Regions from separate parts of the Paenibacillus sp. V4I7 genome, predicted to be linked through region 2. Evidence: a T-box and tRNA genes for the amino acid it is inferred to sense, from the RefSeq annotation. Region 2 holds a T-box; the other regions hold tRNA genes.
What was found. A T-box is a leader RNA that pairs with one kind of tRNA and senses whether it is charged. The one in region 2 lies ahead of QFZ80_RS25650 (valine--tRNA ligase), so its partner is inferred to be a tRNA-Val.
Positions count from the first base shown of each region.

Region 1: it has a tRNA-Val gene. The T-box ahead of QFZ80_RS25650 (valine--tRNA ligase) is inferred to sense a tRNA for this amino acid. The anticodon was not compared.
Region 3: it has a tRNA-Val gene. The T-box ahead of QFZ80_RS25650 (valine--tRNA ligase) is inferred to sense a tRNA for this amino acid. The anticodon was not compared.

Region 1 covers NZ_JAUSZD010000002.1:6,254,459-6,256,640, reverse strand. Annotated here, with positions in the region: rRNA gene QFZ80_RS29315 (23S ribosomal RNA) at 1-718, shown strand, start outside; rRNA gene rrf (5S ribosomal RNA) at 788-904, shown strand; tRNA gene QFZ80_RS29305 (tRNA-Asn) at 910-985, shown strand; tRNA gene QFZ80_RS29300 (tRNA-Ser) at 1,013-1,104, shown strand; tRNA gene QFZ80_RS29295 (tRNA-Glu) at 1,141-1,215, shown strand; tRNA gene QFZ80_RS29290 (tRNA-Val) at 1,239-1,314, shown strand; tRNA gene QFZ80_RS29285 (tRNA-Met) at 1,386-1,462, shown strand; tRNA gene QFZ80_RS29280 (tRNA-Asp) at 1,532-1,608, shown strand; tRNA gene QFZ80_RS29275 (tRNA-Lys) at 1,629-1,701, shown strand; tRNA gene QFZ80_RS29270 (tRNA-Leu) at 1,746-1,830, shown strand; gene QFZ80_RS29265 (LacI family DNA-binding transcriptional regulator) at 2,007-2,182, shown strand, end outside.
Region 2 covers NZ_JAUSZD010000002.1:5,490,157-5,492,338, reverse strand. Annotated here, with positions in the region: gene QFZ80_RS25655 (LysM peptidoglycan-binding domain-containing protein) at 1-288, shown strand, start outside; T-box leader at 466-718, shown strand; gene QFZ80_RS25650 (valine--tRNA ligase) at 818-2,182, shown strand, end outside.
Region 3 covers NZ_JAUSZD010000002.1:6,982,054-6,984,235, forward strand. Annotated here, with positions in the region: gene QFZ80_RS32645 (GMC family oxidoreductase) at 1-265, shown strand, start outside; gene QFZ80_RS32650 (MTH1187 family thiamine-binding protein) at 359-661, shown strand; tRNA gene QFZ80_RS32655 (tRNA-Lys) at 777-849, opposite strand; tRNA gene QFZ80_RS32660 (tRNA-Tyr) at 859-940, opposite strand; tRNA gene QFZ80_RS32665 (tRNA-Phe) at 987-1,059, opposite strand; tRNA gene QFZ80_RS32670 (tRNA-Asp) at 1,106-1,182, opposite strand; tRNA gene QFZ80_RS32675 (tRNA-Thr) at 1,193-1,268, opposite strand; tRNA gene QFZ80_RS32680 (tRNA-Val) at 1,282-1,357, opposite strand; tRNA gene QFZ80_RS32685 (tRNA-Met) at 1,377-1,450, opposite strand; tRNA gene QFZ80_RS32690 (tRNA-Ser) at 1,478-1,569, opposite strand; rRNA gene QFZ80_RS32695 (23S ribosomal RNA) at 1,649-2,182, opposite strand, start outside.

The DNA of each region.
Region 1 (2,182 bases), 760 kb from region 2:
CCACCCTGATCGTATCGGAGTTCTAACCTGGTACCGTGATCCGGTATGGGGACAGTGTCAGGTGGGCAGTTTGACTGGGGCGGTCGCCTCCTAAAATGTAACGGAGGCGTTTAAAGGTTCCCTCAGAATGGTTGGAAATCATTCGCAGAGTGCAAAGGCATAAGGGAGCTTGACTGCGAGACCTACAAGTCGAGCAGGGACGAAAGTCGGACTTAGTGATCCGGTGGTACCGAATGGAAGGGCCATCGCTCAACGGATAAAAGCTACCCTGGGGATAACAGGCTTATCTCCCCCAAGAGTCCACATCGACGGGGAGGTTTGGCACCTCGATGTCGGCTCATCGCATCCTGGGGCTGAAGTAGGTCCCAAGGGTTGGGCTGTTCGCCCATTAAAGCGGTACGCGAGCTGGGTTCAGAACGTCGTGAGACAGTTCGGTCCCTATCTGTCGCGGGCGTAGGAAATTTGAGAGGAGCTGTCCTTAGTACGAGAGGACCGGGATGGACGTACCGCTGGTGTACCAGTTGTCTCGCCAGAGGCATCGCTGGGTAGCTATGTACGGAGGGGATAAGCGCTGAAAGCATCTAAGCGCGAAGCCCCCCTCAAGATGAGATTTCCCAGTATGTAAGACCCCTTGTAGACGACGAGGTTGATAGGTTCGAGGTGGAAGTGCAGCAATGTATGCAGCTGACGAATACTAATCGGTCGAGGGCTTAACCAATAAACCTAAAATTCTAACTTTACGCAAGTTTCGTATCTAGTTTTCAAGGCGCAAACCACGCTTTGACTGTTTGGTGATGATGGCGGAGGGGACCCACGCGTTCCCATCTCGAACACGACCGTTAAGCCCTCCAGCGTCGATGGTACTTGAACCGCAGGGTTCTGGGAGAGTAGAACGTTGCCAAGCAGTTTTCCCTGATAGCTCAGTTGGTAGAGCACTCGACTGTTAATCGAGTTGTCACAGGTTCGAGTCCTGTTCGGGGAGCCATTTTTTATAACATACCAGGCTTTTCATGGAGAGGTGTCCGAGCTGGCCGAAGGAGCACGATTGGAAATCGTGTAGGCGTCACAAGCGTCTCGAGGGTTCGAATCCCTCTCTCTCCGCCACCAATAAACTTTTACATAAGAAAAGCCTGTTTACGAGGCCCGTTGGTCAAGTGGTTAAGACACCTCCCTTTCACGGAGGTAACAGGGGTTCGAGTCCCCTACGGGTCACCATCTATATTCTAGTTATATCCCATGGAGGCTTAGCTCAGCTGGGAGAGCATCTGCCTTACAAGCAGAGGGTCGGCGGTTCGATCCCGTCAGCCTCCACCATTTTACCTTAAAAAGTGTAACGCATTAGCTAAACATTTTTCGGGGATAATAAAATATCATGCTAGTAATGTCGCGGGGTGGAGCAGCCCGGTAGCTCGTCGGGCTCATAACCCGAAGGCCGCAGGTTCAAATCCTGCCCCCGCAACCAACCTCTTATATAAGGAGAGACTTTTGATATTATCAAAAAGATCCCTATATTAGATGTCTTACATAGTGTGGAGCTGTGGTGTAGTGGCCCAACATGCCTGCCTGTCACGCAGGAGACCGCGGGTTCGAATCCCGTCAGCTCCGCCATTTTTTTTATTTATGTCCATGAGTCATTAGCTCAGTTGGTAGAGCACCTGACTTTTAATCAGGGTGTCGTAGGTTCGAATCCTACATGACTCAGTATTTATGGGGAGCTTTAGACCTAGTCTAAAGTTCTCTGTTTCGCGGTCATGGCGGAATTGGCAGACGCGCACGGTTCAGGTCCGTGTGGGCTAACCCCCCGTGGAGGTTCGAGTCCTCTTGACCGCATTATCGGTAAAGAAGAGTAGGTTGCTAATAAGCGCCTTCTCTTCTTTTTATTTTCTCCATCTACTAGAGATAACACTTCTTGTATACTTATATATGCTAATTTGTTATTATTATGAGAGTATTGTTTGGTTTACAAAATCAACACGAGTGTCGGATACTGATTTGGAGTGATAGCTTTGACAAAAACGAATAAAATTACCATGCAGGAGATCGCGGATCGAGTTGGTGTATCTAAATATGCAGTATCGAAAGCATTGTCCGGGAAATCTGGCATTAGTGCAGTAACGAGAGAAAAAATTTTTGAAATCGCTTCCCAATTAGGATATCTGAACCAGAAAACGATTAAAAAAAT
Region 2 (2,182 bases):
TCTAAGGCAGGCTCGTATCTCACCGATAAGAGGAATGCAGAAGCGGAAGCGCAAGCTGCGCTTGCGGAAGAGACGCGAATAGATGCCGTGGAGTGGAAGCGGCTATTTCTTCAAAGCAACACAGGAACGCAAGAGTTTAGGAAACTAAAAATGTGCATTGTTCAGAAAGAAGATACGTTGGATTCGATTGCCAAACGGTATCAACTCAACCCGCGTGAGCTTCAACTTCTGAATCGTATGAATGATCAGGAAATTTCAGTTGGGCAGGTTATTTATCTGCCTAGATAAATAACAGATACATAGGCAAGAGCCTTTGGCTGCTTATAGCGGCTGGGGGCTCTTATTCATTTTCGTAACATCTTTCGGAAGCAAGCATATTTTATGCATAAAAGGTAATACTGGAATGATATATTGACTCTATTTCAAATGTTCGATATCATATGATATAAACCATTTTGAGTAATATTGGAAACGTTGATAGGGAGTAGTAGGCGGTAAGCCCTTCAGAGAGTGGAACTGGTAGCGCTGAAAGGTTCCATAGGAAGCAACCGAACGAAGTCGCCCTGGAGTTGTGAGTGTGATTGTATGCGCCCGTTTATGCGGTGAGCAGCATTAGCATTCGCCGGCCGCAGCCGTTATCTGTTTGAGAGCCACGCGCTTCTTTTGAAGCTGCGCGGAATGAAGGTGGTACCACGGAAGCAAGCCTTTCGTCCTTTGCGGGCGGAGGGCTTTTTTTGTTTGAATGGACGCCGATGTAAGATGACTTACAGGCCTTATAAGCCTGTTTAACAGAGATAATAGTAATGGAGGTAATCTTATGACTGAAGCTAATGAGACCAAAGAACAATTGCAAATGCCTACTACGTACGATCCAAAAGAAGCTGAGCGCAAGTGGTACGATTACTGGATTAAAAATGAATTTTTCAAAGCGGGCACCCGTCCTGATGCAGAAACCTACACCATTGTGATTCCGCCTCCGAACGTAACAGGTATGCTGCATATCGGGCATGCGCTTGATTTTACACTGCAGGATATTTTAATTCGTACCAAAAGGATGCAGGGTTATGACGCACTATGGCTGCCTGGATCTGATCATGCGGGTATTGCTACCCAAACAAGGGTAGAGCAAAAGCTCCGCGAGCAAGGACAATCACGTTATGATCTCGGACGCGAGAAGTTCTTGGAGAAGGTGTGGGAGTGGAAAGAGCTATATGCGAATACAATTCGTGAGCAATGGGCCAAAATGGGCTTCTCGTTGGACTATTCGCGTGAGCGATTCACCTTGGATGAGGGCTTATCACAAGCTGTTCGTGAAGTATTCGTAAGTCTTTATGAGAAAGGCCTCATCTATCGCGGGAATTATATTATTAACTGGGATCCAGCGGCTCGTACAGCGCTATCTGACATTGAGGTAGAATATAAAGAGGTGCAAGGCGCCCTCTATCACTTAGAATACAAAACAACCGACGGAACAGGTTCAATCGTTGTTGCCACAACACGTCCTGAGACGATGCTTGGCGATACAGCGGTTGCTGTTCATCCGAAGGATGAGCGCTACCAGCATCTCATCGGCAAAACGCTGCTTCTCCCGATCGTGAATCGCGAGATTCCGATCATTGCGGATGATTATGTTGAAAAAGAGTTCGGAAGCGGCGCCGTAAAAATTACACCGGCTCACGATCCGAATGACTTCGAAGTCGGGAAGCGTCACGACCTACCGCAAATTCTGGTTATGGACGAAACCGGCACGATGAACGCGAATGCGGGTCCTTACCAGGGGAAAGATCGTTTTGAATGCCGCAAGCAAATTGTCGCTGACTTGAAGGAGCAAGGTGTTCTTATCAAAATAGAGGAACACGTTCATCAAGTAGGTCATAGCGAGCGCAGCGGCGCAGTGATCGAGCCTTATTTATCAACGCAATGGTTTGTGAAAATGCAGCCGCTTGCTGATCAAGCGATTGATGCACAAAAAACAGGTAAAGGTGTTAACTTCGTTCCGGATCGTTTCGAGAAAATTTACTTAAACTGGATTGAAAACGTGCGTGATTGGTGTATTTCCCGTCAGTTGTGGTGGGGACATCGCATTCCTGCCTGGCACTGCGCGGATTGTGGCCAAATCACGGTAACACGTGAGGATGCTACGGCTTGCTCGCACTGCCAAAGCACGAATTTGAACCAAGAC
Region 3 (2,182 bases), 1.5 Mb from region 2:
GAATATGAAACTTATCCTCAAAGCAGCCGGAGGCGAGGTTGCCTACGTGGTATCTGATACACAGCATCTCATGGGCGGCTGCCGCATGGGGAATAATCCAGCTACCTCCGTCGTCAATTCTTACGGTCAAAGCCACGACATCCCGAATTTGTTCATTTGCGATGCGAGTCTCTTCGTAACCTCCAGTGGAGGGAATCCCACCAACACGGTCATGGCGCTTGCAGCTAGAACTGCCGATTATATTATTGAACTTGCTAGCTCTTAATTGGCAAGCTAGCTTCATGGTGAATTGCATTGCCTGTAGTTACTCATCTACAATGGAAGAGAGCTTTAGACAATGAAAGGAGAAGTGACCTCCATGGCTATCGCAGAATTCACCATTATCCCTATAGGAACAGCTACCACCAGTCTTAGCGGTTATGTTGCAGATCTGCACAAAGAACTAGAGAAACATTCCGATATCGCTTTTGAAATGACACCTATGGGTACCATTCTAGAGGGTCCCATAGATCGATTGCTTGAAGTCATTCGAGCCGCCCACGAAGTCCCTTTTACGAATGGTGCAGAGCGAGTCTCGACATCTATCAAAATCGACGATCGCCGTGACAAACCGGCCTCTATGAAGCAAAAAATGAAGTCCGTTGCAGACAAGTTGAAATAGAAAAAAGCATCCTGCTTATGGATGCTTTTTCTTTATGTAAGGGGCGAACTCTGCCTTTTGGAGATTATATAAAACAAAAAAAGACCTCACGGCCTTCAACGTTTACTTATAAAAGTGAGTCATGTAGGATTCGAACCTACGACACCCTGATTAAAAGTCAGGTGCTCTACCAACTGAGCTAATGACTCAAGGTAAAATGGAGGCTGATGGATTCGAACCACCGAACTCGAAGAGAGCAGATTTACAGTCTGCCGTGTTTAGCCACTTCACTAAGCCTCCAGATGAGAGATAACCATGCTGCATTGTTGCAGCACAACCATCTCAATGGCTCGGGACGGAATCGAACCGCCGACACGAGGATTTTCAGTCCTCTGCTCTACCGACTGAGCTACCGAGCCTTATGTAATTGTCTTTAGCTTGTCCTAATTTACTAAAAAAAATAAATGGCGGAGCTGACGGGATTCGAACCCGCGGTCTCCTGCGTGACAGGCAGGCATGTTAGGCCACTACACCACAGCTCCAAACTATAAATGGTGCCGTCGAGAGGACTTGAACCCCCAACCTACTGATTACAAGTCAGTTGCTCTACCAGTTGAGCTACAACGGCATAAAGATAAAAATGGTGGAGGCTGACGGGATCGAACCGCCGACCCTCTGCTTGTAAGGCAGATGCTCTCCCAGCTGAGCTAAGCCTCCGACTGGATTGGTTTTATGATAGCGGCAGAGGGGCTCGAACCCCCGACCTTACGGGTATGAACCGTACGCTCTAGCCAGCTGAGCTACGCCGCCACACAAAAGGTATATATATTTGGAAACTGGCGGAGAGAGAGGGATTCGAACCCTCGCACCACTTACGCAGTCTAACCCCTTAGCAGAGGGTCCCCTTATAGCCACTTGGGTATCTCTCCAAGATATATATACACTCAGGAAATATTATTCCCTGAAAACTAGATACGAAACTTGCGTAAAGTTAGAATTTTAGGTTTATTGGTTAAGCCCTCGACCGATTAGTATTCGTCAGCTGCATGCATTGCTGCACTTCCACCTCGAACCTATCAACCTCGTCGTCTACAAGGGGTCTTACATACTGGGAAATCTCATCTTGAGGGGGGCTTCGCGCTTAGATGCTTTCAGCGCTTATCCCCTCCGTACATAGCTACCCAGCGATGCCTCTGGCGAGACAACTGGTACACCAGCGGTACGTCCATCCCGGTCCTCTCGTACTAAGGACAGCTCCTCTCAAATTTCCTACGCCCGCGACAGATAGGGACCGAACTGTCTCACGACGTTCTGAACCCAGCTCGCGTACCGCTTTAATGGGCGAACAGCCCAACCCTTGGGACCTACTTCAGCCCCAGGATGCGATGAGCCGACATCGAGGTGCCAAACCTCCCCGTCGATGTGGACTCTTGGGGGAGATAAGCCTGTTATCCCCAGGGTAGCTTTTATCCGTTGAGCGATGGCCCTTCCATTCGGTACCACCGGATCACTAAGTCCGACTTTCGTCCCTGCTCGACTTGT